DNA from 3 places in the Promicromonospora sp. NPDC023805 genome. Region 1 is predicted to be linked to each of the others. Evidence: predicted binding sites of a transcription regulator. Region 1 holds the regulator's gene; each other region holds the start of a gene.
What was found. The regulator Rex, encoded in region 1, represses fermentation and respiration genes when NADH is low (regulators of the CRP and FNR family bind a similar motif). The targets are predictions, from matches to a motif close to CTTGTGAANNNNTTCACAAG.
Positions count from the first base shown of each region.

Region 2: the regulator Rex is predicted to act here: its motif matches at 5,269-5,288, upstream of rhaI (L-rhamnose isomerase).
Region 3: the regulator Rex is predicted to act here: its motif matches at 7,111-7,130, upstream of AB0F70_RS24235 (geranylgeranyl reductase family protein).

Region 1 covers NZ_JBFAAH010000053.1:5,560-15,388, forward strand. Annotated here, with positions in the region: gene AB0F70_RS27200 (TrkA family potassium uptake protein) at 1-230, shown strand, start outside; gene AB0F70_RS27205 (AURKAIP1/COX24 domain-containing protein) at 439-537, shown strand; gene AB0F70_RS27210 (HAD-IB family hydrolase) at 711-1,505, opposite strand; gene AB0F70_RS27215 (Pr6Pr family membrane protein) at 1,583-2,257, shown strand; gene AB0F70_RS27220 (glutaredoxin family protein) at 2,267-2,515, shown strand; gene AB0F70_RS27225 (redox-sensing transcriptional repressor Rex) at 2,576-3,223, shown strand; gene AB0F70_RS27230 (cupin domain-containing protein) at 3,329-3,472, shown strand; gene mmuM (homocysteine S-methyltransferase) at 3,507-4,418, shown strand; gene AB0F70_RS27240 (YceI family protein) at 4,444-4,995, opposite strand; gene AB0F70_RS27245 (MarR family transcriptional regulator) at 5,129-5,641, shown strand; gene AB0F70_RS27250 (histidine phosphatase family protein) at 5,731-6,375, shown strand; gene AB0F70_RS27255 (TlpA disulfide reductase family protein) at 6,375-6,971, shown strand; gene AB0F70_RS27260 (cytochrome c biogenesis protein CcdA) at 6,971-7,792, shown strand; gene AB0F70_RS27265 (cytochrome c biogenesis protein ResB) at 7,792-9,561, shown strand; gene ccsB (c-type cytochrome biogenesis protein CcsB) at 9,564-9,829, shown strand, end outside.
Region 2 covers NZ_JBFAAH010000018.1:3,983-13,811, forward strand. Annotated here, with positions in the region: gene AB0F70_RS17740 (rhamnulokinase family protein) at 1-994, opposite strand, end outside; gene AB0F70_RS17745 (bifunctional aldolase/short-chain dehydrogenase) at 991-3,087, opposite strand; gene AB0F70_RS17750 (alpha/beta hydrolase fold domain-containing protein) at 3,084-4,061, opposite strand; gene rhaI (L-rhamnose isomerase) at 4,058-5,233, opposite strand; gene rhaS (rhamnose ABC transporter substrate-binding protein) at 5,415-6,440, opposite strand; gene AB0F70_RS17765 (ABC transporter permease) at 6,452-7,447, opposite strand; gene AB0F70_RS17770 (ABC transporter permease) at 7,444-8,475, opposite strand; gene AB0F70_RS17775 (sugar ABC transporter ATP-binding protein) at 8,472-9,829, opposite strand, start outside.
Region 3 covers NZ_JBFAAH010000032.1:49,805-59,633, forward strand. Annotated here, with positions in the region: gene AB0F70_RS24200 (NADH-quinone oxidoreductase subunit G) at 1-398, opposite strand, end outside; gene nuoF (NADH-quinone oxidoreductase subunit NuoF) at 395-1,744, opposite strand; gene nuoE (NADH-quinone oxidoreductase subunit NuoE) at 1,750-2,562, opposite strand; gene AB0F70_RS24215 (NADH-quinone oxidoreductase subunit D) at 2,559-3,914, opposite strand; gene AB0F70_RS24220 (NADH-quinone oxidoreductase subunit C) at 3,911-4,678, opposite strand; gene AB0F70_RS24225 (NADH-quinone oxidoreductase subunit B family protein) at 4,675-5,226, opposite strand; gene AB0F70_RS24230 (NADH-quinone oxidoreductase subunit A) at 5,307-5,666, opposite strand; gene AB0F70_RS24235 (geranylgeranyl reductase family protein) at 5,725-7,032, opposite strand; gene AB0F70_RS24240 (demethylmenaquinone methyltransferase) at 7,217-7,912, opposite strand; gene AB0F70_RS24245 (isochorismate synthase) at 8,040-9,497, shown strand; gene AB0F70_RS24250 (DUF6114 domain-containing protein) at 9,566-9,829, opposite strand, start outside.

The DNA of each region.
Region 1 (9,829 bases):
AGGTCGAGGACGGCTTCACCATCGTGAAGATGCGCCCGCCCAAGGAGGCGCAGGGCTTCACGCTCGCGCAGTCCAACATCCGCAAGCGGTACGGCATCACGGTGATCGGTGTGAAGTCGCCGGGTGTCGACTTCGTCTACGCGACGCCGGAGACGCGGATCTCTGCCAACGACCTGCTGGTCTGCTCCGGCCACGCGGACCTCCTCGAACGGTTCGCCGCGCGGCCGTGATTTCGGCCCCTGGACGGGTTCGGCGCACCTCACACCGCCCCCGATTACGGGCCTCGCGTCAGACCAGGTAGCCTAGGGAGCGGACTCCCTTTCGTGTTGGTCGGCCATCGTCACTCTCTGGCGTCACTGTCCCGGACCAACCGTGGACCATTTCGCTGAGCGGCCCGTCGTCGGGCTGCCGCCGACCGATCGAACATTGCGAGGACCTATGGGCTCCGTCATCAAGAAGCGCCGCAAGCGTATGGCGAAGAAGAAGCACCGCAAGCTGCTTCGTAAGACGCGCCACCAGCGCCGCAACAAGAAGTGACGCTCGCGCCCTCGGGCGCGTGACGAGCAGGCCCGGCCCCTTAGTGGGCCGGGCCTTCTTCGTGTCCGCGTGTGGTTCGGTCCCTCTCCTTCGAGGTCTAACCTGCTCCGCTCTGAAACGATTCAGAGCGGAGTGACGTTGACCTCGAAGGAGAGGGCGGCGGCCGTGCGCCGCTACTGCCCGCGGAGGCGGCGGCGCGCTGCCCGCAGCACCAGGCCCAGCACCCACGCGGCGCCGGCCCATGACGCGGTCCGTACGCTGCGCCCCGCCGCGCGCTGCGACCGACCGCGGAACTCCCGGATGGGCCAGCCCACCTCCTGCGCGTGCCGGCGCAGCCGCAGGTCGGGGTTGATCGGGCAGGGGTGGCCCACGGCGCCCATCATCGGCAGGTCGTTCAGCGAGTCCCCGTACGCGTAGCTCTCGTCGAGGTCGATCTCGTTGATGTTCGCGAGCTCGACGATGGCCGCGGCCTTGGCCTGGCCGTGCATCAGGTCGCCGTTGAGCCGGCCCGTGTAGAACCCGTCCTTGTGCTCCGCGATGGTGCCGAGCGCACCCGTCGCGCCGAGCCGGCGCGCGATGAGCTGTGCGATCTCCACGGGCGTGGCCGTGATGAGCCAGACCTGGTGGCCCGCCGCGATGTGCTCGTCGAGCAGGCGGCGCGTGCCCGGATAGATCCGCAGCGACAGGACGGCGTCCCACACCTCTTCGCCGAGGGTGGCGATCTCCGCGACGCTGCGGCCCGCGATCAGCGACAGGGCGCGGTTGCGTACCTTGTCGATCTCTTCCTTGTTCTCACCCCACACCAGATAGCGCGCCTGGATCATGGCGAACCTGAGGATGTCCCGCGTGCCGAAGAACTTGCGCTGGTACGCGGACTTGGCCAGGTGAAAAGCGCTCGCACCGCGGATGATCGTGTTGTCGACGTCGAAGAACGCCGCGGTGGCGGACGAGGGGTGCGTCGACGGCATGGAGGCCACTCTATCCGCGCGCCACGTAGTGCAGGTCACACCGGGCAGGCGGCGACGGCCGGTGATAGAACCGGGGCGTGAGCCAAGAGATCAGCGGGCCGGACCGGGCCACCCTCGCGCGCGTCCTCCACCTGCTGGTGGCCGCGCTCGCCCTCGGCGGCTTCACGATCGAGCTCGTCACCGCGATCGTCAGCGGCCCGGGTATCGCGCCAACGCACGCCGAGCGCATCGTCCGGCTCTTCAGCTACTTCACCATCGAGTCGAACCTGCTGATCGGCGGCGTCTCGCTGGCGCTGGCGCTGGACCCGCGGCGCGACGGGCCGTTCTTCCGGGTCCTGCGGCTCGACGGGCTGCTGTGCATCGCGGTCACCGGGATCGTCTACAACACGGTGCTGCGCGGCCTGGTGACGCTGACGCCGTCGGGCGCCGTGGCGAACGTGATGCTGCACGTGCTCGCGCCGCTCCTCGCCGTCATCGTCTGGCTGTGGGTAGGACCCAGGCCCCGCGTGAGCGTGCGGACGGTGTGGTGGTCGGTCGTCTACCCGATCGCGTGGCTCGTCTACACCTTCATCAGGGGAGCCGCCACGGACTGGTACCCGTACCCCTTCCTCGACGTCACCGTGCTCGGCTACGGCGCCGCGCTGACCAACGCCACCCTCGTCGCCGTCGTCTTCCTGGTCCTGGCCTGGGGCGTGCGGTGGGCGGACACACGGCTGCCGGCCACGGACCGTTCGGCCCCGCGCGTGACGTAACCTCGGGTCGTGACAAGTCCTGCCGATGCCCGGGTAGTCCTGTACACACGCGAGGCGTGCCATCTGTGCGAAGACGCACGCGCCGTGGTGGTGCGGGTGTGCGAGGGCGCAGGAGCCCGATGGCGCGAGGTCGACATCGACAGCGCGCCCGCACTGCGGGAGAAGTACGGGGACTATGTCCCCGTGGTCGAGGTGGACGGGGTCCAGCAAGGTTTCTGGCGCGTGGACGGTGCGCGCCTGGCCCGCCTCCTGGCATGATCGTCCCGGCAGTGTGTGCGTACGCCCGCGACACAGTGGTCGCGGGGAGGGGAGCAGCACGTGGTCGAACTCAGTGACGGGACAGTTCCGGCAGCAACCGTAGGGAGGCTGCCGTACTACCTGCGCGCCCTGCGGGACCTCGCGGCCGAGGGGGTGTCCCTCACCTCGTCGACGGAGCTCGCCGAGCGTTCGGGCGTGAGCTCGGCGCAGCTGCGCAAGGACCTGTCCTACCTGGGTTCGTTCGGCACGCGCGGCGTCGGGTACGACGTCGAGTCGCTCGCCTCCTACATCACTGTCGCCCTGGGGCTCGAGACGGAGCACCGGCTGGCGATAGTCGGCATCGGTAACCTCGGGCACGCCCTCGCGAACTACTCCGGCTACACGACGCGTGGCTTCCAGGTGGTGGCGCTGCTCGACGCGTCGCCCGACGTCGTGGGCACCCGCGTGGCCGGCGTGACCGTGGAGCACGTCCGCGACGTCGCGCAGATCATCCAGCGCGAGCGGGTCAGCATGGTCGTGCTCGCGCTGCCGGGTCACGTGGCCCAGGACGTGGCCGACGCCGTCGTGGCCACGGGCGTCCGCGAGATCCTCAGCTTCGCGCCGGTCGCGCTCCAGGTGCCCGACGACGTGGTCGTGCGCTCGGTCGACGTCGGCGGCGAGCTGCAGATCCTGGCGTTCCACGCGGCGACGCGCGCTGCGGCACTCTGACTCTGCGCTGGTGACCGGCACGGGGCCGAAGTCGGCACTTTGCTGGGCGCCTGCGTCGAAGTCGGCAGTTGGTATCGAGATCGGTCCAGCGCTGGACCGATCTCGATGCAAAGTGCCGACCTGGCTGACGACGAGGTGGTGCTGGCGGCCGGTGACTCCATCAGCTATCCGTGCCGTGCCGTGCCGCACCGGATCCGGAACGCGGGCGTGCGGCCGGCCGTCGCGACGTGGTTGATAGTGCACCCCTGAGAGGTGCCGCGTGCTCGGAGATTAGGGTCGCCTCGTGAGATTCCTCGAACAGAACGACACGATCCTGGTCACCGACGGCGGCCTGGCGACCGAGCTGGAAGCACGCGGGAACGACCTGTCGGACGAGCTGTGGTCGGCGCGGCTGCTGGCCGACGCCCCCGACGAGATCAAGGCCGCGCACCTGGCGTTCTTCCGGGCCGGAGCCGTGATCGCGACGACGGCGAGCTACCAGGCGTCGTTCGACGGGTTCGAGGCGCGCGGGATCAGTGGGGACGACGCCGAGCGGCTGCTGCGGCGCAGCGTCGAGCTGGCCCGCGCCGCCCGCGACGAAGTGGCCGACGACGGACGCGAGCGCTGGGTGGCGGCGTCGGTGGGGCCCTACGGCGCGGCGCTCGCCGACGGATCGGAGTACCGGGGCCGGTACGGGCTGAGCGTCGCCGAGCTGGCGGCGTGGCACCGACGTCGTCTGGAAGTGCTGGCCGACGCCGGACCGGACGTGCTGGCGCTCGAGACGATCCCGGACCTGGACGAGGCGGAAGCGCTGATGACGGTGATCTCCGGGATCGGCATCCCCGTGTGGCTGACGTACAGCATCGACGGCAACCGCACGCGTGCCGGGCAGCCGCTGGCCGAGGCGTTCGCCATCGCCCGGGACGTCCCGGAGGTCGTGGCGGTGGGGGTCAACTGCTGTGCGCCGTCCGACGTGTCGGCGGCGGTCGTCACGGCAGGTGCCGTGACCGGGAAGCCGGTGATCGTCTACCCGAACAGCGGCGAGAGCTGGGATGCCGGGCGACGGGCCTGGGCGGGTTCGCCGGAGCACTCCGCACGGCCGGGGCAGCAGGCGCGACAGTGGGTCGTTGACGGTGCGCGGATAGTGGGCGGATGCTGCCGTGTGCGCCCCGCTGACATCAAAGACATAGCCCGTGCCGTCGCCGGCACGGGCTAGGTCTGAGCGAGGTGGCTGAGCGAAATCAGCCCTTGGCGATCGCGCTGACGTCCAGGGTGATCTTCACCTTGTCGCCCACCAGGAAGCCGCCGGTCTCCAGCGAGGCGTTCCAGGTCAGGCCGAACTCCTTGCGGTTGATCTCGAGGGCGGCCTCGAAGCCGGCGCGGTTGTTGCCGAACGGGTCCTTGGCGGTGCCGGTGAACTCGGTCTCCAGCTCGACGCCCTTGGTGACACCGTTGATGGTCAGGTCGCCCGAGATGATGTAGGCGTCGCCCTCGGGGCGGATGGCGGTGGACGAGAAGGTCCAGGCGGGGTTCTCGTCGGCGTGCCAGAAGTCGGCGCTCTTCAGGTGGCCGTCGCGACCGGCGTCGCCCGTGTTGACCGACTGTGCGTCCAGCTCGGCGGTGACGCTCGACGACTCGAGGTCCTCGCCGACCGTGATGGCGCCCGAGGAGACGGCGATGGTGCCGCGCACCTTCGCGATGCCCGCGTGGCGAACCGAGAAGGCCGCAGAGGTGTGGGACGCGTCGATGTCGTACGTGCCGGTGGTGAGTCCAGCGGGGAGCGGGGTGGCCATGAGTGAGAACTCCTTGTTGATGCGGCGATTTGGGGGGATAGTTTAGAGATCAACTACCCACGATGAGGTCCAACATAGCGGGTCCCGTAACGTATTCCCAGGGTGTCCGGGTCAGCACGAAGGCGGTGGCGGAATGACGGTGCAGACGGTCGAGCAGCAGGACCTGTGGCTGACCGAGGAGCAGCAAGGCTCGTGGCGGCACTACCTCGAAGGCACCGCACGCTTCGTCGAGGCGCTCGGTGCGGTCCACGACCGCACCCTCGACCTCTCCCTCGGCGAGTACAGCCTGCTGGTGCAGCTCTCGGAGGCGCCGGAGCTCACCATGCGGATGTCGACGCTCGCCGACGGCCTCGTGCTGTCGCGCAGCCGGCTCACGCACACGGTCGCGCGCATGGAGTCGCGCGGGCTGGTCGAGCGCCGCGCCGCCGAGGGCGACCGGCGCGGTGTCAACTGCACGATGACGGACGCCGGCCGCGCGGCCCTCGAGGTGGCGGCGCCCGGCCACGTCGCCGCGGTACGCCGCATCATGGTCGACGCGCTGGAGCCCGAGGAGTTCGCGACGCTGGGCCGGATCATGGCCAAGGTGGCCGAGTCCTCGAAGCTCTCGGGCGGTACCGAGGAGGGCCTGACGGCGCACTGCGACTGACCCGGCCGGTCACCAGGTCGGGCGCGGGATGACGTAATCCACACTCCCGAGGTCACCGGCACCCAGGGTCGGGTGCGAGACTGGGCGCCATGGTTTCCACGACGGTTCACCTGCTGCGTCACGGCGAGGTGTACAACCCCGACGGTGTCCTGTACGGGCGGCTGCCCGGCTACCGCCTCTCCGACCGTGGTCAGGCGATGGCGAAGATCGTCGCCGACCACCTCACCAGCACCGGTCACGACGTGATCCGGGTGGTGGCCTCCCCGCTGCAACGCGCGCAGGAGACCGCCGCCCCTGTCGCACAGGGCTTCGGGCTGGAGCTCGCGACGGACGACCGCATCATCGAGGCAGGCAACCGGTTCCAGGGTCTGCCCGTCGGCGACGGCGGGGGCGCGCTCAAGAGCCCGCGCAACTGGCCGTACATGTGGAACCCGTTCCGCCCGTCCTGGGGTGAGCCCTACACGCAGCAGGTCGAGCGCATGCGCGGCGCCGTCGAGGACGCGCGCCTGGCAGCGGAGGGCCACGAGATCGTGCTGGTCAGCCACCAGCTCCCGGTGTGGCTCACGCGCCGGTCGTTCGAGGGCCGCCAGCTCTGGCACGACCCGCGCCACCGCCAGTGCAACCTGGCCTCGCTGACGTCCCTGCACTTCGAGGACGACCGGTTCGTCGGCCTGCACTACACGGAGCCCGCCGCGGAGCTCTACGACGGCGCGAGCAAGGTCGCCGGAGCATGATGCGCGGAAAGACCTTCAGGGTCGTGCAGTGGATAGTGGCGGTCGGCATAGTCATCGGCCTGGTGGCCGCCCTCGCCGGGTGCGCGCCGGAGGAGTCCGGCGCGAACGACGTCGTCGGGCAGGGGTATGTGTCCGGCGACGGGTCCGTGCAGACGTACGACGTCGGGGACCGCAAGGGGCCCGTCGCGATCGAGGGCACCGACTTCGAGGGCAAGGACGTCGACACCGCCGACTGGGCGGGCTCCGTTGTGGTCGTGAACACCTGGTACGCCTCCTGCGCCCCGTGCCGCGCCGAGGCGCCCGACCTCGTCGACCTGGCGGGTTCGAAGGACGGCGTGCAGTTCCTCGGCATCAACACCGAGGACGACGCCGGCGCCGCCCAGGCGTTCCAGCGCACCTTCGAGGTGCCCTACCCGAGCGTCGAGGACCGCAGCGGCGTGGTGATCGCGGGGCTGACCAACATCGTGCCGCTGCAGGCCGTACCGACCACGGTGATCCTGGACCAGGAGGGCAACGTGGCAGCGCGGGTCATCGGCCAGGCCGAGGGCTCGACGCTCGAGGCGCTGATCGACGACGTCCTGGCGGAGGCCGCCTGATGCTTTCCGGCACTGTCGCGTCCGCCGTCGGCGACGGGCTCGCGGTCACCGCGTTCAGCGGGTCGCTGCTGCTGGCGGTGCCCGTGGCGATGCTGGCTGGGCTCGTGTCGTTCGCCTCGCCGTGCGTGCTGCCGCTCGTGCCCGGGTACATCGGTTACGTGAGCGGCATGGCCGCCGCCTCGATGAACGCGACCGCCGAGGCCGGCGGAACCGGCGGGGCCGTGGCCACCCGCGTCAAGCCCGCCCGCTCCCGCGTCGTCGGCGGCGTGGCGCTGTTCGTGCTCGGCTTCACGGTCGTGTTCGTCTCGTTCGGCGCGGCGTTCGGCGGCCTCGGTAGCTACCTCGTGCGCTGGGAGGACGTCATCACCCGCGTGCTCGGCGCGGTGGTCGTCCTGCTCGGCCTCGGCTTCCTCGGCGCGGTCCCGTTCCTGCAGCGCGAGGCGCGGTTCCACGTGACACCGCGCGCCGGCCTCTGGGGCGCGCCGCTGCTCGGCATCGTGTTCGGCCTGGGCTGGACGCCCTGCATCGGCCCCACCCTCGGCGCCGTGCAGGCCCTCGCGATCGACGAGGCGTCCGCCGGCCGCGGCGCACTGCTCGGCGTCGCCTACTGCATAGGCCTGGGCGTGCCGTTCCTGCTGGTGGCCCTCGGGCTGCAGAGCTCCGAGCGGATGATGGACTTCCTGCGCCGGCACCGCCTCGCGGCGCTGCGGCTCGGCGGCGGGATGCTGGTGCTGGTCGGGCTGCTGCTGGTCACGGGGCTGTGGACGCGCCTCACCGGTGCCATGCAGCTCTGGATCGGCGGATTCGAGACGGTGATCTGATGGCCACGCGTACGGGTGGGGACGGCACCTACGTCCCTGAGGGGATCGCGGACGAGTTCACGCAGGGTGAGCCGGCGTCCGGCGAGCAGAAGCCGAGCCGGCCGAACGCACCGGCGCTGGGTCTGGTGGGCACGCTGCGCTGGATGTGGCGCCAGCTCACCTCGATGCGCGTGGCGCTCATGCTGCTCATGCTGCTCGCCGTCGCCGCGGTGCCCGGGTCGGTGCTCCCGCAGCGCAACCAGAACGCGGCGGGCGTCATCGAGTACCTCGCCGACCATCCGACGGCGGGGGAGTGGCTCGACAAGGCCGGCTTCTTCGACGTCTACTCGTCGGTCTGGTTCTCCGCGATCTACATCCTGCTGTTCGTGTCGCTGGTCGGCTGCATCCTGCCGCGGTCGATGGCGCACTACCGCGCCCTGCGCGGCCGCCCGCCGCGCGTGCCGTCCCGGTTCAGCCGGTTCCCGGCCAAGGCCTCCGGGACCACCACCGCCTCCCCGGAGGAAGCCGCCGACGCCGTCGCCGCCCGCCTGCGCGGCAAGGTCTCCTGGCTGCCGATGTTCCGGGTGGACCGTGGTGAGGAGCCTGCTCGCGGCGCTGCGCGACCGGCGTCGGCCACCGTGAGCGCAGAGCGCGGCTACCTGCGCGAGACCGGGAACCTGATCTTCCACCTGGCCCTGGTCGGGTTGCTCGTGTCGGTGGCGACGGGCCAGCTGCTGCACTACCGCGGCCAGGCCATAGTCACCGAGGGCCGCGGGTTCGCGAACGCCGTCGTCGACTACGACACCTTCGAGAAGGGCGCCTGGTTCCGCCCGGAGTCGCTGGTGCCGTTCTCCATGACGCTCGACCGGTTCGTGTCGGAGTTCGCGAGCGACACCGTGGCGTTCGCACAGGCGCGCGACTTCACGGCGCACGTGACGGTGACCGAGCCCTCGGGCGAGCAGCGGCCGGAGACCGTCAAGGTCAACCACCCGCTGGTCGTCGACGGGGCCAAGATCTACCTGCAGGGCAACGGGTTCGCGCCCGACATCACCGTGCACGATGCCGAGGGCGAGGTCGCCTTCGCGGGACGCGTGACGTTCATCCCGCAGGACACGATGTACACGTCCCGCGGCGTGGTGAAGGTGCCGGACGTCGCCCCCGGGCTCGACCAGATCGGGCTCGTGGGCTACTTCCTGCCGACCGCCGAGGTCGAGCCGGACGGGTCCGCCCGCTCGGCGTTCCCGCAGCCCGTCGACCCGCTGCTCGTGCTGGAGGTGTACACGGGCGACCTGGGGCTCGACGACGGCTCCCCGCAGAACGTGTACGAGCTCGACACGGCGTCGCTCACGCCCGCCGTGGACGAGAACGGCGAGCGCGTCAAGGTGCTGGCCCGGCCCGGCGAGACCGTCGACCTGCCGGACGGGCTCGGCACCCTGACCCTCGGCGACGAGCTGCCCCGCTACGTGGCGCTCGACCTTCGGCACGACCCGTCGCTCGGGTTCGTCCTCGTGTTCGCCCTGCTCGCGCTCGGCGGGCTCACAGTGTCGCTCTTCACGCCCCGACGGCGGGTCTGGGCGCGGGCGTACGTCGCCCAGGATGGGGCTACCGTGGTCGAGGTCGCGGGGCTCGCCCGCGGGGACGACGCAGGCCTGCAGGCCGAGGTCGACCGCGCGCTGGCCGCGGTGCCAGGGGTGGCCGAGCCCGCCGAGGCATCACCTGCCGAGACCTCGCTGGACGCACCTCGACAGGCTCAGGAACCGCGTGTCGAGACCGGATCGGAAAAGGACTGAACATGGAGCTGGCAAACCTCAGTGTGCTGCTCGTCTGGGGCGCGGCGACGGCCCTCGCCGTCGCGCTCGTCGCGTTCGCCGTGGACCTGTCGCGCCTGTCGGGCGCCAAGGTCGACGCGCGGGACGCGGCCAGGAGCCGGGAGAAGGTGGCCGTCGCGGTCGCCGACGCCGGTTCCGAGGTGGTCTCGCCGTACGGCCCGGACACCAACGAGGCTCCCGGGCCGGTGAACCGCAGGCTCGCCCAGGTCGGCATGTCGGTGACCTGGCT
Region 2 (9,829 bases), on a different contig from region 1:
CCATGACGTTGCGCAGGTACCGGACCGTGCCGTCGAGCCCGAGCTCGTTGGTGAAGTTCGCGGCGCGGCTCGCCTCGGTGAGCACGGGAGCCGACAGCTCCAGCCCGACGAGCGACCACGTCCCCGACGAGATGTACGCCGCCGAGGTCCCGAGCGGGGCCGCCGCGACGGCGGAGGCCGTGTCGTGCGAGGCGACCGCGAGCACGGGCACCTCGCCCAGCCCCGTCGCCTCCCGCACCTCGGGCAGCAGGTGCCCGACGGCGGCGCCGGGCTCGACGAGCCCCGGCAGCCGGTCGCGGAGCCCGGCGAGCTCGGGACGTGCTGCGGCGAGCCGGTCCAGGAGGTCGGCCGACCAGTCGCGCGAGCGAGCGTCGAGCAGGCCGGTGGTCGACGCGTTGGTCACCTCCGCGACCTGACGTCCGGTGAGCCAGTAGGCGATCAGATCGGGAATCAGCAGAAGCTGCTCGGCCCGCGCCCACTCACCTCGCCCACCGCTGGTCGAGCCTGTCGAGACCCCCGCAACCAGCTGGAACTCCGTGGTGAACGGCAGATGCTGCAAACCGTTGACCGCGTAGTGATCCGCGAACGGGATCTGCCGGTACACCTCGTCGGCGACCCCGTCGGTGCGCGCATCCCGGTAGCAGTGCGGGTCCGCCACCAGCTCGCCGGCGCCGTCGAGCAGCCCGTAGTCGACCGCCCACGAGTCGACGCCGATCCCACGGATCTCAACGCCCCGCTCGCGCGCGACGTCGCCCGCGGACCGCAGCCCGTCGAGGATCCCGCGCCACAGCGTGCGCACGTCCCAGCGGAGCTCGCCGCGCTCGTCGGATACGGGTCCGTTGGGGAACCGCCCGCACTCGACGAGCTCGACCCGCCGGTCGTCCACCACGCCGAGCATCACCCGGCCGCTGGTCGCGCCGAGGTCGATCGCGACGAAGCCGGAGGTCTCGACAGGCTCGACCGACGAAGCGGGCTCGGCCGACGAAGCGCTCACCGCAGGAACGCCGCTGACACGCCCGCGTCGACGGGTACGTGCAGGCCTGTCGTGTGCGAGAAGTCCGACGTGCACAGCGCGAACACGGCGGACGCGACGTTCTCCGGCAGCACCTCGCGCTTGAGCAGGGTGCGCTGCGCGTAGAACTCGCCGAGCTTCTCCTCCGGCACCCCGTAGACCGCCGCCCGGTTGGCGCCCCAGCCGGACGCGAAGATGCCCGACCCGCGCACCACGCCGTCCGGGTTCACGCCGTTCACGCGGATGCCGTGCTCACCCAGCTCGGCGGCGAGCAGCCGCACCTGGTGGGCCTGGTCGGCCTTGGTCGCGGAGTAGGCGATGTTGTTCGGCCCCGCGAACACGGAGTTCTTCGAGGAGATGTAGACGATGTCGCCGCCGAGCCCCTGGTCCACCAGCACCCGCGCCGCTTCACGTGAGACCAGGAACGAGCCCTTGGCCATGACGTTGTGCTGCAGGTCCCAGTCGGCCACCGTCGTGTCGAACAGCGACCGCGACAGGGACAGGCCCGCGTTGTTCACCACGAGGTCCAGACCGCCGAAGGCAAGCACTGCCTCGCGGATCCCGGCCTGCACGGCAGCCTCGGACGACACGTCCATGGCGACACCGATCGCGACGTCCGCCGAGCCCAGCTCGGCCGCGGCGTCGGCCGCCTTGGCGAGGTCCAGGTCAGCGACTACCACGCAGGCGCCCTCGGCGGCGAGCCGCTGCGCGATCGCCTTGCCGATGCCCGACGCCGCCCCGGTCACCAGGGCAACCCTCGTCGCCAGCGGCTTCGGCGCGGGCATGCGCTGCAGCTTCGCCTCCTCGAGCGCCCAGTACTCGATGCGGAACTTCTCGTCCTCGGCGATGGGCGCGTAGGTCGAGATCGTCTCCGCGCCGCGCATCACGTTGATCGCGTTGACGTAGAACTCGCCGGCCACGCGCGCCGTCTGCTTGTTGCGCCCGTACGAGAACATGCCGACGCCCGGGACCAGCACGATCGCCGGGTCGGCGCCGCGCATCGCGGGCGGCTCCTCGCCCCGCGCCCGCGCCGTCGCCGCGCCGCGCTCGTAGTAGGCCGCGTAGTCCGCCCGGTAGGCGGTGTGCGCCTCGCGCAGGGCGGCAACCGTCTCCTCCACGGTGGCCGACGTCGGCACGTCCACCACCAGCGGCTTCACCTTGGTGCGGAGGAAGTGGTCGGGGCACGAGGTGCCGAGCCCGGCGAGCGGCAGCAGCCGCTCCCGCGCGAGGAAGTCCAGCACGACGTCGGAGTCGGTGAAGTGGCCGACCTGCGGCGCATCCGCCGACGCGATGCCGCGGATCACCGGGGCGAGCGCTGCCGCCCGGGCGCGCCGCTCGGCGTCGGGCAGGGGCTCGTAGCCGGGGCGGACGGCGCCGAACGCATGCGTACCGTCGGCAGCGAGTGCCGCCGTCCGCGCCTCGATGAACGCCTCGGCACGGCGGATGATCCCGAGCGACCGCTCCTCCGCCTCGTCCGAGGTGTCGCCCCACGCGGTGATGCCGTGCCCGCCCAGGACGCAGCCGATGGCCTGCGGGTTCTCCGCCTTGATCGCCGCGATGTCGAGGCCGAGCTGGAAGCCGGGACGCCGCCACGGCACCCACACCACATCGGAGCCGAAGATCTCGCGGGTCAGCGCCTCGCCGTCGGCGGCAGCGGCCACGGCGATGCCCGAGTCGGGGTGGAGATGGTCCACGTGGGCGGCGTCGACCAGGCCGTGCATGGCGGTGTCGATCGACGGCGCCGCGCCGCCCTTGCCGTGGAGGCAGTAGTCGAACGCGGCGACCATCTCGTCCTCGCGGTCCAGGCCCGGGTACACATCGACGAGTGCGCGCATCCGGTCCAGCCGCAGCACGGCAAGGCCCTGCGCCTTGAGCGTGCCCAGGTCACCGCCCGAGCCCTTGACCCACAGCAGCTCGACGGGCTCGCCCGTCACGGGGTCGGTGGCGGTCCCCTTCGCGGACGTGTTGCCGCCCGCGTAGTTGGTGTTGCGGGGGTCGGCGCCCAGCCGGTTCGAGCGGGCGACGAGCGAGGTGACCGTCGGGTTGTCAGTCGCGTCGGCAGTCTGGTTCGTCATCGGGCTGCTGCTTCCGTTTCGGTGGGGTCCGCCTCGTTGGCCGAGCCTGTGGAGACCGAGGTCCCGGCGAGCTCGGCCGGCGGGGGCGTCGTCTTTCGGTAGTGCGGTGCTTCGTGCGGCGTGCCGACGAGGCCGTCGGCGGTGAGCCAGGTCGCGATGCGCGCGATGCTGCGTGCCGCGCCGGCGGTGCCTGGCTCGTTGAGGTGGCCGTGATAGGTGCTGTCCTCGCGGACGAGCAGCACGTCGACGCCGGCCGCGGCGAGCTCGGCGCAGTATGCCTCGCCCGAGGACCGCAGCGCGTCGTGGTCGGACGTGACGACGAACGTGGGCGGCAGCCCGCGCAGGTCCTGCCCTCCGGGGTGGGCGTACGGGGAGACCGGCAGGTCGCTGTTGCCGAGGTAGTTGGCGCCCATCGCACGCATCGCCTCGGGCGGGAAGTCCCGGTCGGGCGGCAGCGCGGCGATCTTCGCGGCGAGGTCCGGACTCGGCGCCGGGAGCTCGTAGTGCGCCACCGGGTAGGCCAGCACCATCGACCGCGGCTGCGGCCCGCCCGCGTCGCGCAGACGCAGCGACGCGCCGGCCGCCAGGTTGCCGCCTGCGCTCGCCCCGCCCAGCGACCAGCGGTCCGGCCCGACGCCGAGACCGGCGTCCCGCGCCCAGCCGTAGGCGAAGGTGACCTCCTCGGACGCGACGGGGAACCGCACCCCGCCGGGTGCCGCAGCGGCGGGCGGGTCCCGGTAGTCGAGCTCTGGCGCGAGCTGGTAGTCGACGCTCACGACCACCACACCGACGTCGGCGAGCCGCCGCGCGACCCAGTCGGCCTCCGGCATGTCGAGGTCGCCGTACATGAAGGCACCACCGTGCGCCCACACCAGACCGGCCACCCGTCCGACGTCGGCCGCCGGCTCGTAGACCCGTACCCGCAGGTCACCGTGCGGGCCGTCGAGCAGGCGGTCCCCGATGGTGACGCTCACGCGCCCCATCCGGCCTGGTCGCCCCCGACTCGCTCGGCGGCGACCTTCTCGGCGTACCCGGAGGCCGCGAAGGCCGCCTTGGGGTTCGGGTCGAGGCCCATCTCCTCGCGCACCTCGGCGACGAGCGGGCGGACGTCGGTGTCGTACGCGTCCATGAGCACGGCGTGCGCGCCGAGCACGTCACCCGAGAGCTGGGCCGCTGTGAGCGCCTCGACGTCGACGAGCAGTGCCTTCGCCGTCGCCTCCTGGACGTTCATGACCGAGCGGATCTGGGCCGGGATCTTCGGCTCGATGTTGTGGCACTGGTCGAGCATGAAGTTGACACCGCTGTCCGGCGCGTGGGCGCCGGCTAAAACGATCTCGTGCATGATCCGGAACAGCTGGAACGGGTCCGCGGCGCCGACCATGAGGTCGTCGTCGGCGTAGAAGCGGCTGTTGAAGTCGAAGGCGCCGAGGCGGCCCTGGCGCAGGAGCTGCGCCACGATGAACTCGATGTTGGTGCCGGGCGCGTGGTGGCCGGTGTCGAGCACCACCTTTGCCCGGTCGCCCAGGGCCATGACGTGCAGCAGGGACGTTCCCCAGTCCGGGACGTCGGTGATGTAGAACGCGGGCTCGAAGAACTTGTACTCGAGCACCATGTGCTGGTCGTCGTCGAGCGCGGCGTAGATCTCGGCGAGGGACTCGGCGATCCGGTCCTGCCGGGCGCTGATCGAGTCCTGGCCCGGGTAGTTGAGGCCGTCGGAGAGCCAGACCTTGAGGTCCTTGGACCCCGTTGCCCGCATGACGTCGATGCACTGCTTGTGGTGGTCCACCGCCTTGGCCCGGACCCGGGGGTCGGGGTGGGCGAGGGAGCCCAGCATGAAGTCGTCGTCCTGGAAGACGTTCGAGTTGATCATGCCGATCTGCACGCCCAGGTCCTCGGCGTGCCGGGCGAGCACCCCGAAGTCGTCGACCAGGTCCCAGGGGATGTGCAGGCTGACCCGCGGGGCGACGCCGGTGTACTGGTGCACCTGTGCGGCGTCGGCCAGCTTCTCGAACGGATCGCGCGGTACGCCCGGCTGGCCGAAGACCTTGAACCGCGTCCCCGAGTTGCCGAACGCCCACGACGGCAGCTCGATCGTCTGCTGCCGGAGCGCGGACTTGGCCGCCTCGGTTCGTGTGGATGCCGCCATGGCGTCCTTCCTCTCCGCGCACTTCCTCGTGCACCATCTTGAAACGATTCACTCGAACCCTAAACCGCCGCCGCCGCGCGGTCAAGGTGCCGTGACTCCTCGGTCGGTAGAACGTCAGGTGATCGGCAGCCCGAGCTGCCGATCACCTGACGTTCTACCGACCACGCGAACCCGCCGCGACCTAGAAGTCGAAGTCCGCGATGTTGCTCTCGTCGAACACGTACGGCTCGCCGAGCAGCACCTCGCCGTCCGCCCCGACCGTGAACTCGCCCAGGCGCCCCGCGGTGAAGGTGTCGCCCTCCTCGCCGGTGATGTCGCCGGCCGCAAGGGCCGCGGCGGCCTGCGTCGCCAGGTAGCCGAGGTCGGTCGGGTTCCACAGCGCGAACGCCTCGACGGTCCCGTCCTCGACGTACTCCCGCATCTGGTTGGGGGTGCCGAGTCCGGTCACCGCGACCTTGCCCTTGTACTCCGACGTCGACACGTAGCGGGCCGCGGCGGCGATGCCGACCGTGGTGGGCGAGACGATGCCCTTGAGGTCCGGGTGCGACTGCAGCAGCGCGGCGGTCTTGTCGAACGAGGTCTGGTCGTCGTCGTCGCCGTAGACGGTCTCGACCAGCTCGATGTCCGGGTAGTCGGAGGCGAGCTTCTCCTCCATGAGCGCGATCCACGCGTTCTGGTTGGTCGCGTTGGCCGACGCCGACAGGATCGCGATCTCGCCCTCGCCGCCGATCTGGTCCGCGACCAGCTCGAGCTGCTTGTCGGCGATGCCCTCGGGCGAGGCCTGGTTGACGAACAGGTCCCGGAACTGCGGCTCGGTGTCGGAGTCGAACGTGACCACCTTGGTGCCCGCCGACCGCGCCTCCTCCAGCGCGTCGCCGATCGCCGTCGGGTCGTTGGCCGAGACCACCAGGGCACTGACCCCCTGCTGGGCCGCGGTGTTGATGAACGGCACCTGGGCGTCGGGCGAGGCGGCGTCCGGGCCGACCTCCTCGACCGCGGCGCCGAGCTCCTCCGCCGCCTCCTCGGCGCCCGCCGTCGACGCCTCGAAGTACGGGTTGCCCAGGTTCTTGGGCAGCACGGTGATCGTCACCGCGTCGTCGCCACCACCGCCACCCCCGCCACCCCCGCCATCGCTCGATCCGCATGCGGTAAGGCCCAGCGCCAGCACGGCGGCCGTGCCGGCCGCGAGCACAGATGTGAACTTCATCGTCCGTCTCCTTACGTTCGCTGCCCGACGGCGCTCCGCCGTCGGACTCTCAGGCCGCCCGCTATGCGCGGGGCGACCACGGAAACAACCAGCGCCGTGCCGATCACTATGTTGATGACGTTGACCGTCACGCCCTCCAGGCGCAGCGCGCTGCCGAGCACCCCGATGAGCAGGACGCCCGCGACCACCCCGTGGATCGCGCCGCGCCCGCCGAAGATCGACACCCCGCCGAGCAGCACGGCGGCGACCACCTGCAGCTCCATACCCGTCGCGTTGTCGCCGCGCGCGCTGCCGTAGCGCAGCGTGTAGTAGACGCCCGCGAGCGCCGAGACCGCCCCGGACAGCACGAACAGGATCAGCAGGGTCCGCTTCACGTCGACGCCGGAGAACCGGGCGGCCTCGCTGCTGCGGCCGATGTCGAGCACGTTCCGGCCGAACGGTGTCGCGTGCAGCAGCACGGCGAAGACGGCGATCACGAGGAGCAGCCCGAGGGTGATGACCGGGTAGGGCGACTCCCCCAGCTTCGCCGTGGCGCCGTCGGTCCAGGACTCGGGGAAGCCGGTGACGGCCGTCGTGCCGAGCAGGCCGACGGCGAGGCCGCGGTAGAGGGCGAGCGAGCCGATGGTGACGGCCAGCGACGGCAGGCCCGCGTACGCGATCAGTGCGCCGTTGATCGCGCCGCACACCGCGCCGAGCAGCACCGAGATCAGCAGCGCGGCCCCGAGGCCGAGTCCTGCCTGGTGGAGCAGCCCGAACGTGACGCTGGACAGGCCGACCACCGACGCGACCGACAGGTCGATCTCCCCGGTGGCGATGATGAGCGTCATCGGGAGGGCGATGAGCAGCACGGGGGCGAGGTCGAGCACCAGGTAGGTGATGGTGAGCGGGCCGTCGAAGTTCTGCACCACCGCGGACGCGACGATCCAGGCCACCGCCAGGATCGCGATGGTGAGCATCTCGCGGGTGAGCAGCGCACGCTGCCACCAGGGACGGGCGTGGGTTCTCATGCGGTCGCCTCCTCACTGTCGCCCTGGCGACCGTCCGTACGGTCGTTCGGGCCGGTATCTCGCTCGGCGGCCAGGCGGCGCGAGCGGCGGTTGGCGAGCACCCGGTCCAGCGCTATGGCGCCGATGATGAGCGCGCCGACCACTGCACGCTGCCAGAAGTCGGGGATGCCCACGACGGGCAGCGCCCGGTTGATGGTGAGGAGCAGCATCGCGCCGAGGGCGGCGCCCGCGACCGTGCCGCTGCCGCCGAAGATCGCCACGCCGCCCACGACCACGGCGCCGACCACCTGCAGCTCCATGCCGGTTCCGGCACCGGAGGACACGGTCCCGTAGCGGGCGGCGAACATCACGCCGGCCAGCCCGGCGAGCGCCCCGTTCACCGCGAACGCCCACAGCAGCCGACGTCGGACAGGCAGGCCCTGGAGCGCCGCCGCGTCGGGGTCGGAGCCGATGGCGTACAGCTGACGCCCGCCGCGCGACGTGTACATGTAGTAGCCCACGGCGACCAGCACGATCGCCGCGACGATGGTCAGCACCGGCACGCCCAGCACCTGCCGCGTGCCCAGACCGAGGAAGGCGCGCGGCATGTCACCGGCGTCGATCCGGTCGCTGCCGGCCCAGGTCAGCGTCACGCCGCGGTAGACGTACAGCGTGCCGAGCGTGATGACGAGGGCTGGCACGCGAGCGAACGCGACGATCGAGCCGTTGACCAGGCCGAGCAGCGCCCCGACCGCGACCGCGACGAGCGTGACCACGACGATGGGCAGGTCCGGCGCCTCCAGGAACAGCCGGCCGGTCAGGTACGCCGTGAGGCCCAGCACCGACCCGACGGAGAGGTCCACGTTGCGCGTGATGACGACGACCGCCTGGCCCACGGCGAGCACCACGAGGATCGCGGGCGTGAGCAGCAGGTCGCGCCAGCCGCCCGCGCTGAGCAGGAAGCCGGGCTGGATCGCGGTGGTCACGCCGATCACGGCCAGAAGAGCGAGGGCGATGCCCGCCTCGCGGCGGCGCAGGACGTTCCTCATGCCGCCCCCTCGGTCTCGGAGCCGCTGGTCTCGACGCCGCTACGGGAGGCGCCCGGTGTCGCCGCGCGCATCACCGCCTCGGGCGTCGCCTCCGCGCGGCTCAGCTCGGCGGCGATGCGCCCCTCGCGCACCACGAGCACACGGTCGGCCATACCCAGTACCTCCGGCAGCTCGGACGAGATCATCAGGACGGCCAGCCCCTCGGCGGCCAGGGTGGACAGCAGCCGGTGCACCTCGGCCTTGGTACCGACGTCGATCCCGCGGGTGGGCTCGTCGACGATGAGCACCTTCGGCCCGGTGGCCAGCCACTTCGCCAGGACCACCTTCTGCTGGTTGCCGCCGCTCATCGTGGTGGCGAGCGCGTCCAGCGCCCCCGCCTTCACCTCGAGCCGGCCGGACCAGTCGCGCGCGAGCCGCGCCTCGGCGTCGGGCAGCAGGATGCCGAGACGAGCCAGGCGCTTCCTGGCGACCGCGGACACGTTGCGCACCACCGACGACTCGGTGACCAAGCCCTGCAGGCGCCGGTCCTCCGGGACCAGGGCCAGGCCCGCGGCGATGGCCGCCGCCGGGTCGCCCTGCCGCAGGGGCCGTCCGCCGACGGTGACCCGGCCGGCGTCGTACCGGTCGACGCCGAACACGGCGCGAGCGATCTCGCTGCGCCCGGCCCCGACGAGGCCCGCAAGGCCGACGATCTCGCCCGCCCGCACCTCGAAGGACACGTCGTGGAAGGTGCCCGTCGACTCCAGACCCTCCACCCGCAGCACGACCTCACCGACAGTGCTCGGCACCTTCGGGTAGAGCTCGGCCACGTCGCGGCCCACCATGCGGCGCACGAGCTCGTCGGGCGTGACGTCGGCGACGGGGTCCGTGGAGACGTGCTCGCCGTCGCGCATGACGGTGACGGTGTCGCAGAGGTCGGCCACCTCGTCGAGGCGGTGCGAGATGAAGACGACGGCGCGGCCGGCGTCGCGCAGCCCGCGGGCGACCGCGAACAGGCGGCGCACCTCGACCGCGCTGAGCGCCGCCGTCGGCTCGTCCATGACGAGGAGGCGGGCGTCCAGGGAGATCGCCTTGGCGATCTCGACGATCTGCTGGTCAGCGATGGAGAGGCCCTCGGCGGGACGGTCGGGATCCAGGTCGACGCCGAGGTCCCGGAACAGGTTCCGGGCGCCCTCGCGCATCGCGCGCCGGTCGATCCGGCGGAACCGGCCGAGCGGCTCGCGGCCCAGAAAGATGTTCTCCGTGACGGTCAGGTCAGGGAAGCTCGCGGGCTCCTGATGGATGACGGCGACGCCGGCGGCCTTGGCCTCGGCCGGACCGGCGAAGTCGACGGGCTCGCCGTCGAGCTCGACCG
Region 3 (9,829 bases), on a different contig from region 1:
TCGCCACCCTTGTCGCAGACCGGGCAGTCCAGCGGGTGGTTCATGAGCAGCAGCTCCATGACCCCCTGCTGCGCCTTGTCCGCGACGGCGGAGGTGTGCTGCGTCTTGACGATCATGCCGGGCGCGACGGTCATGGTGCACGAGGCCTGCGGCTTCGGCATGGGCCGCACATTGCCCTCGCGGTCCGGCATGGAGACCTCGACGAGGCACTGCCGGCAGGCGCCGGCGGGCGCCAGGAGCGGGTGGTCGCAGAACCGCGGGATCTGGATCCCCGCCTGCTCCGCGGCCCGGATGATCAGCGTGCCCTTCGGGACGCTGACCTCCGTGCCGTCGATGGTGAAGGTGACCAGCTCGACCGGTGCGGCCTCGGTCTTCGGGTTGTTCGTGGTGACGGTCATCGGTGACCTCCGGCGCCGGCGCCCGCGAGGGCAGCCGTCGTCCGTGTCTTGGGGGTGTACGGGAAGAGTGCCGACTTGCTCGGGTCGAACGGGCAGCCGTGGCCGTCGATGTGCGCCTGGTACTCCTCGCGGAACAGCTTGATGCTGGAGGTGATCGGCGAGACGGCGCCGTCGCCCAGCGCGCAGAACGCCTTGCCCAGGATGTTGTCGCACAGGTCGAGCAGCAGCTCGAGGTCGCCGTCCTGGCCCTCGCCGCCCTCGATGCGGTGCAGCACCTGCTTGAGCCAGTAGGTGCCCTCGCGGCACGGGGTGCACTTGCCGCACGACTCGTGCGCGTAGAAGTCGGTCCAGCGGCTCGTCGCCCGGACCACGCACACCGTCTCGTCGAAGATCTGCAGCGCACGCGTGCCGAGCATCGACCCAGCGGCGCCCACCGACTCGTAGTCGAGCGGGACGTCGAGGTGGTCGGCGGTGAAGATCGGCGTCGACGACCCGCCCGGGGTCCAGAACTTCAGCTCGTGCCCCTCGCGGACGCCGCCCGCCAGGTCGAGCAGCTCCCGCAGCGTGATGCCGAGCGGCGCCTCGTACTGGCCGGGCGTGGTGACGTGCCCCGAGAGGGAGAACAGGCCGTGCCCCTGGGACTTCTCGGTGCCCATCGAGGAGAACCAGTCGGCGCCCTTTGCGATGATCGCGGGGACCGATGCGATGGACTCCACGTTGTTCACCACCGTGGGCCGCGCGTACAGGCCGGCGACGGCGGGGAACGGCGGCTTGAGCCGCGGCTGGCCGCGCAGGCCCTCCAGCGAGTCGAGCAGCGCCGTCTCCTCGCCGCAGATGTAGGCGCCCGCCCCTGCGTGCACCGTGACGTCGAGGTTGAAGCCCGAGCCTTGGATGTTCTTGCCCAGGTAGCCCGCCTTGTACGCCTCCTCGACGGCGTTCAGCAGCCGCCGGTAGACGTGCAGCACCTCGCCGCGCACGTAGATGAACGCGTGGTCGCAGCCGATCGCATAGCTGGTGATCGCAACGCCCTCGATCAGGTGCTGCGGGCTGGCGAGCATGAGCGGGATGTCCTTGCAGGTACCCGGCTCGGACTCGTCCGCGTTGACGACCAGGTAGCGCGGACCGCCGTCGGGCTGAGGCAGGAAGCCCCACTTCATGCCCGTGGGGAAGCCCGCACCGCCGCGGCCGCGCAGGCCGGAGTCCTTGACCGCCTGCACCAGGTCGGCGGGCGCCGTCTTCAGGGCCTTCTTGAGGCCCGCGTAGCCGCCGGCGCGCTCATACGTGGCCAGGCGCCAGGACCGGTCCTTGTCCCACGTGTCGGTGAGTACCGGTGTCAGCGTCGCGATGGAAGTCACTTCGCGTCCTCCCCTGGCTTCTTGTCCTTGCCGACCTGGGTGTCCGACGGCGTCACGGGCTGACGCTCGGCGGACGAGCCCGGCTCGCCGGTGATCGTCTCGCCCGGCCGGTCGGTCGTCCCGGGGGCACCGTCCGGCGCCCTCCAGTCGTTCTCGCGGGCGATCCGCAGTCCGGCAAGAGTCGGCGCACCCGCGCCGACACCCTCGTCGGCGCGGCCGTCGTTGAACCCCGCCAGGACCCGGCTCATCTGCTTGAACGAGCACACCGACGCGGCGCCCCGAGTGGGGGCGACGTCCTCGCCGAGGCGCAGCTTGTCCGCGAGCGCCGTCGCCGTCTCGGGCGTCTGGTTGTCGAAGAACTCCCAGTTCACCATCACGACGGGCGCGTAGTCGCAGGCGGCGTTGCACTCGACGCGTTCGAGAGTGATCGCGCCGTCGTCGGTGGTCTCGTCGTGGCCGACGCCGAGGTGCTCGCTCAGCTCGTCGAAGATCGCGTCGCCGCCCATGACCGCGCACAGCGTGTTGGTGCACACGCCGACGGTGTAGGTGCCGTTGGGGTGCCGCTTGTACTGGGTGTAGAAGGTCGCGACGGCGGAGACCTCGGCGGCCGTGATGCCGAGCATCTCGGCGCAGAACAGGATGCCGTCCCGGCTCACGTAGCCGTCGATCGACTGCACGAGGTGCAGCATCGGCAGCAGGCCCGAGCGGGGGTCCGGGTAGCGCGCCATGATCGCCGTGGCGTCGGTGGTCAGCGTGGCCAGGGTCGCAGCGTCGTAGCGGGTCCTGGTGTCCACGGGTTCTGCGGTCATCGGTCCACACCTCCCAGCACGGGGTCCAGGGAGGCGACGGCGACGACGACGTCGGCCACCTGGCCGCCCTCGCACATCACGGACACGCCCTGGAGGTTGTTGAACGAGGGGTCGCGGAAGTGCGCGCGGTAGGGGCGGGTGCCGCCGTCGGACACGACGTGCACGCCGAGCTCCCCGCGCGGGTGCTCCACGGTCTGCCAGGCCTGGCCGACGGGGACGCGGAAGCCCTCGGTGACCAGCTTGAAGTGGTGGATCAGGGCCTCCATGGAGGTGCCCATGATCTTCTTGATGTGCTCAAGGGAGTTGCCCTGGCCGTCGCCGCCGACGGCGAGCTGGGCGGGCCAGGCGATCTTCTTGTCGGCCACCATCACCGGCTCGCCCTCCGTACGGTCGAGCCGCTCCATGGCCTGCTCGACGATCTTGAGCGACTGGTAGCACTCCTCGATGCGGAGCACCACGCGGTCGTAGCAGTCGGCGCCCTTCGCGGTCGGGACGTCGAAGTCGTACGTCTCGTAGCCGCAGTACGGGTTGTCCTTGCGGACGTCGTACGGCAGTCCGGTGGAGCGCAGCACGGGGCCGGTGATCGCGAGCGCCATGCAGCCGGTCAGGTTCAGGACGCCGACGTCGGTCAGGCGCGCCTTGAAGATCGGGTTGGCGAGCATGAGGTCGGTCAGCTGCTTGAGGTAGCCGCGGACGTTCTTCAGGGCCGCGCGGGCCTGGGTGGTGAACCCCTCTGGCGTGTCCACCGCGACCCCGCCGGGGCGGATGTACGCGTGGTTCATGCGCAGACCGGTGACCGCCTCGAACAGGCGCAGGATCTCCTCGCGGGCGGTGAACCCGACGGTCATCACGGTGGTGGCGCCCATCTCGTTGCCGCCGGTGCCGAGACAGACCAGGTGCGAGGCGATCCGGTTGAGCTCCATCATCAGCACGCGGATCACGGAGGCACGCTCAGGCACGTCGTCGGTGATGCCGAGGAGCTTCTCCACCGCCAGGCAGTACGCGGCCTCCTGGAACAGGGGCGCCACGTAGTCCATGCGGGTGCAGAACGTGGTGCCCTGCGTCCACGTCCGGTACTCCATGTTCTTCTCGATGCCCGTGTGCAGGTAGCCGATGCCTGCGCGGGCCTCGGTGACGGTCTCGCCGTCGATCTCCAGCATCAGGCGCAGCACACCGTGCGTCGACGGGTGCTGCGGACCCATGTTGACGACGATCCGCTCCTCGCCGATCGCCTCGCGCGCGATGTCGTCCCAGTCGCCGTCGCCATAGGCCTCGAAGGCGCGGACCGTTGACGACATGTCATCGTTGCCCGCCGGCCGGGTGGCGTGCGGAGCAGCAGTGGGAGCGCTCATGAGTAGCTCCTCCTCGTGTCCGGCGGGGGCACGGTGGCCCCCTTGTACTCGACGGGGATGCCGCCGAGCGGGTAGTCCTTGCGCTGCGGGTGGCCCACCCAGTCGTCCGGCATCTCGATGCGGGTCAGGGCGGGGTGGCCGTCGAAGACGATCCCGAAGAAGTCGAACGTCTCGCGCTCGTGCCAGTCGTTGGACGGGTACACGGAGGTGGTCGACGGGATGTGCGGGTCGTCGTCCGGTGCGGCGACCTCGAGCCGCAGGCGGCGCGAGTGCGTGATCGAGGCCAGGTGGTAGACCGCGTGCAGCTCCCGGCCGGCGTCGTGCGGGTAGTGCACGCCGCTCACGCCGAGCGACAGCTCGAACCGCAGGTCCTGGTCGTCCCGCAGCGCCTGGCAGACGGCGACGATGTGCTCGCGGGCGACGTCGATCGTCAGCTCCGCCTGCTGGGCGTCGGCGCTCGCGGCGCCGTGCAGTTCCACGACGACCTTCTCGATCGCCTGCTCCGGCGCCACACCGGCGTCGGTCAGCACCTCGGTCAGGACGTCGACCACCTGGTCGAACCAGCTCCCGTACGGCCGGGCCGATGCCGCGGGCATCGCGATCGGGGTGATCAGGCCGCCGTACCCGGAGGTGTCGCCGGAACCGCCCGCGCCGAACATGCCGCGCTTGACCTCGACGAGCTCGAGCGTGGCGGCGCCCTCGGGCGGCTGGACCGCACTTCCGGCCACGGCCTTCTGGTCGCCGCCGGGCGTGACGTCGCTCATCGCAGCAGACCCTTCATCTCGAAGGTCGGCGTGGCCTCCATGGCGGCCGCCTCGGCGGCCCGCGCGGCCTCGATGCGGTTCACGCCCAGCGGCGCCTTCTGGATCTGGTCGTGCAGCCCGAGGATCGCGTTGATCAGCATCTCCGGCCGCGGCGGACAGCCGGGCAGGTAGATGTCGACAGGGATCACGTGGTCCACGCCCTGGACGATCGCGTAGTTGTTGAACATCCCGCCCGACGACGCGCACACACCCATCGAGAGCACCCACTTGGGCTCGCTCATCTGGTCGTACACCTGGCGCACCACCGGGGCCATCTTCTGGCTCACGCGTCCCGCCACGATCATCAGGTCGGCCTGCCGCGGCGACGCACGGAAGACCTCCATGCCGAACCGCGAGAGGTCGAACCGCGACGCACCCGCCGCCATCATCTCGATGGCGCAGCAGGCCAGGCCGAACGTGACCGGCCACACCGAAGCCTTGCGCAGGTACCCGGCGAGATCCTCGATCGTCGTCAGCAGGAAACCTGACGGCGCTTCCTCGACACCCATGTCTCCTCCTTGCTGCCGGGACCCGCCCGGCGTCGCTGCACGACGCCGTCAGGCGCCGCACATGAAAGTCGTCAGCCTGCTCAGACCCAGTCGAAACCGCCACGGCGCCACTCGTAGACGAACGGCACGGTGATCAACGCCAGGAACGCCAGCATCGCCACCAGCCCGAACGTCGCGAGCGTCGTGAAGTCCACGGCCCACGGGTAGAGGAAGACCACCTCGATGTCGAAGACGATGAATGTCATCGCCACCAGGTAGTACTTGATCGGCAGCCGCCCGCCGCCCACAGCGTGCGGCGTCGGCTCGATGCCGCACTCGTAGGAGTCGAGCTTGGCGCGGTTGTAACGCTTGGGACCGATGATCGCGCTCGCGGCGACACCACCGAGCGCCAGGACGGCGCCGATCGCCATGAGGATCAGGATCGGTACGTAGGGGTTCATGCTGTGCCCTTCGTGGACGACTTGCCCTTCGGATGCGTGATGCGCTGCGTGCGGCTGCTCATGAGCGGGGTACCACCCTGGTCAGACCCGCGATGACGCGGTCCACCCAGTCGCCGCCCTGCGGTTCGTAGCAGTCGGACAGGAGCTTGAGCGTGAACTGCATGACCACCTTGCGGGGCAGCCCGTAGCGGACGCAGAGCCGCATGATCTCCGGGTGCTCGATGAGCCGCACGAACCAGCGGCCCAACGTGTAGTAGCCGCCGAGATCGTCGCGCATCCGGTCCGCGTACGTGCCGAGCGTGGCCTCGCGGGCCCCGTCGGTGCTCTTGTGGCGCGCCTGGCTGATCGCCTCCGCGGCGACCCGGCCGGCCTGCAGCCCGTAGGCGATGCCCTCGCCGTTGAACGGGCTCACCATGCCGGCGGAGTCGCCGGCCAGGAGCACACCGTCCGCGTACAGCGGGCCGCGGTTGTAGCCCATGGGCAGCGCAGCGCCGCGGATCGGGCCGCGCTCCGGCTCGTGCACCAGGTCCCAGCCCTCCGGCGCGCTCTTGGCCAGCCAGGTCTCCATGAGACGCCGGTAGTCGATACCCGCCTTTGACTGGCGCGCGGGCGTGGAGTGCACGCTGCCGAGGCCCACGTTCACCGTGCCGTCGCCGAGCGGGAAGATCCAGCCGTAACCCGGCAGCAGGTCGCTCTTGCCCGGCTCGCCGTCCCACAGCTCGAGGTGCGACTCCATGAACGGGTCGTCGTGGCGCGGCGTGCGGTAGTAGGCGCGGACGGCGGTCCCCATGGGCCGGTCGTCGCGGCGCTCCCGCCCGATCGCGAGCGAGAAGCGTGAGCTGACGCCGTCGGCCGCCACGACCACCGGGGCGCGGAGCTCCTTGACCGGGCCTTCGGCGCGGCCCCGGGTGTCGAGCGGCTGGACGGTCACGCCGACCACGCGGCCGCCGTCGTCGTCCCGGAGCGGGCCGGTGACCTTGGTGCGCTGCAGGAGCTTGGCGCCGCTCGCCTGCGCATGCTGGGCAAGGGTCTGGTCCAGCGTCATGCGGGACTTCGCCATGCCGTAGCCGGGGTAGGTCGTGAGGCTCGGCCAGTCGAGCTCGTAGGAGCGGCCACCGCCGTGGACGCGCAGGCCGCGGTTGCGGATCCAGCCGTCGTCCTCGCGGGTGGGGACGCCCATGCGGACCAGCTCGGCCACGGCACGCGGCGTCAGGCCGTCGCCGCAGATCTTGTCCCGCGGAAACTCGCCCTTTTCCAGGAGCAGCACATCGAGACCCGCGGCCGCGCACCAGTGCGCCGTGGACGAGCCGGCCGGACCGGCGCCCACCACGATGACATCCGCGTCGTCGCGTCTTGCAGTTCGCACGTTCACCCCCGTTGGGAACCCGCAGCTGGTCGTTGCTGACCTCGCCGTGCGGGGTTCGACCGGGCTTCGTGACAAGCCCTTGTGAACCCTGTCACAACACCGACACCCTAGCCACACTTAGGGGGGATTGTGTAGGAAGGTTCCCCTTACTTTGCCGGGGTGCCGGACTGCGTCCCAGAGGGGGTCAGACCGGGCGGACCGCCCGGTGCAGCGCGACGATGCCGCCGGACACGTTGCGGTAGGCCGCGTGCTCCCAGCCGGCCTCGAGCATCAGGTGGGCCAGCTCGACCTGGGTGTGCCAGGTGCGGATGGACTCGGCGAGGTAGTCGTACGAGCCCTTCTCGCGGGTCACGAGGTTCGCCACCACGGGCAGCGCGCGCATCAGGTACTCCTGGTAGACCACCCGGAACGGCTTCCACGTCGGCGTGGAGAACTCGCAGATCACCACGCGACCACCGGGCCGGACGACGCGCAGCATCTCGCGCAGCGCCACGTCCGTGTCCGCCACGTTCCGCAGGCCGAAGCTGATGGTCACCGCGTCGAAGGACGCGTCGGCGAACGGCAGCCGCATCGCGTCCCCTGCGACGAACGGCAGGTCCGGCCGACGCTCCTTGCCGACCTGCAGCATGCCGATCGAGAAGTCGGACGGGACCACGAACGCGCCGTCGGCGGCGAAGGGTTCGCTGCTGGTCCCGGTACCCGCGGCGAGGTCGAGCACGCGCTCGCCGGGCATCGCGGCGACCGCGTCGACCGTGAGGCGACGCCAGCGCCGGTCCTGACCCAGGGAGATCAGGTCGTTGGTCAGGTCGTAGCGGGCGGCGATCCCGTCGAACATCGACGCGACCTCGGCCGGCTTCTTTTCCAGGCTTGCGCGGGACATGCAGCCATCGTTTCACGACCCCGGACGGCGCCGCGGCATCCCGAACCCGCCGTCCGCCCACCCTGCCCTGTGTGACGTCTCCCACGGGATGTGGGGCCGATCCGTCCGCCGACCTATCCTGAGGAAGATGATCGTCTCGCCTGCCGGACGCACCCCCGGTGCACCCACCGGCTTCTCCGTGTCCGGCACCTGGGTCACCGATGCGCCGCCCCCGTCCGACGAGTCGCCGCGCGGCGCGCCCGGCGGTCCCCAGCTCGTGGTCCGCACCGTCGCGGTCGACGACCTGCCCGATACGCCGACCGCGCTCGTCGACCGCCTCCCCGACACCAACGCGCTCGCCTGGGTGCGGCACGGCGACGGGCTCGTGGGCTGGGGCGAGGCGCTGCGGTTCGAGACGTTCGGCCCCGGCCGCTTCGCCGACGCCGACGACGCCTGGCGCCAGGTGCTCGACCGCGCCGTCGTGCACGACGACGTGGCCCTGCCCGGGAGCGGACTGGTCGCGTTCGGCAGCTTCGCGTTCGACGACGTCACCCCGGGCGACGAGTCCGAGGACCCCACACGCGCGAGCGGGGTGCTGATCGTGCCGCGCGTCGTCGTCGGCCGGAAGGGCGACCGGGCCTGGACGACCACGATCTCCCTCGTGGGCGACCGCTCCGCGCCCGTGGGTGAGGAGCTGCTGTCCGCCTACCCGCACCAGCCCGTCACCGATCCGGGCAAGGTGGTCCTGGCCGACGGCGCCGTGGGCGCGGCGGACTGGCCGGCCGTGGTCGCCGAGGGCGTGGCCCGGATCCAGACCGGCGAGCTGGAGAAGGTGGTGCTCGCGCGCGACGTCGTCGCCACGGCAGAGCACCCGGTCGACACACGCCACCTGCTCGGCCGGCTCGCGTCCGCTTACGACGCCTGCTGGGCGTTCAGCGTGGACGGCATGGTCGGCGCGACGCCGGAGCTCCTGGTCCGCAGCGAGAAGGGTCTGGTGGCGTCGCGCGTGCTGGCGGGCACCATCAGCCGCGAGCACGGACCCGGCTCGCCGGCGGTCCCCGCCGACGCCGACCTGCTGCACGCCGCCAAGCTGGCCCGCTCGTCGAAGGACCTGGAGGAGCACGAGTTCGCGGTGCGTTCCGTGGCCGCCGCGCTGGAGCCGTTCTGCTCCTCGATGAACGTGCCGGAGGCGCCGTTCGTGCTGCACCTGCCGAACGTCATGCACCTGGCCACCGACGTGACGGGCGTGCTGACCGACCAGAGCCCGGCGTCGGGCCTGCGGCCGTCGTCGCTCTCGCTGGCGGCGGCGCTGCACCCGAGCGCCGCCGTCTGCGGTACGCCGACCACCGCCGCGCGCAGCCTCATCCGGGAGATCGAGGGCCTGGACCGGGCCCGGTACGCCGGGCCGGTGGGCTGGGTGGGCGCCGACGGCGACGGCGAGTGGGGCATCGCCCTGCGGTCCGCCGAGATCTCGACGACGGACCGGCACCACATCCGCCTCTTCGCGGGCTGCGGCATAGTAGCGGCGTCTGACCCCCAGGCAGAACTGGCGGAATCGGAGGCGAAGCTAGAACCGATGCGCTACGCCCTGGGCGCGACCCCTTAGCCCGTTGAGTGCTGGATATTTGTCCTCTCGAAACGGTTCGAGAGGACAAATATCCAGCACTCAACGGATCAGGGGGTGCCGGCCGTTGGGCCGCTTCCGATCGGGTCCGTCTTGTCGCCCCAGACCTGCTCGCGGAAGCCGTCCCACACCTGGACGTTCGACGTCGCGCCGAGGAAACCCATCCGTGCGTCCGTGGCGGTCAGCAGGATCTCGATGAGCGAGGCGCCCTCGAGCACCTTCGTGGCCACCTCCAGGAGGTCCTGGCCGTCGGGCAGGTTCGCGTGGATCGACGACACGTACATGTGCGCGTCACCCTCGAGCGAGACGAAGTT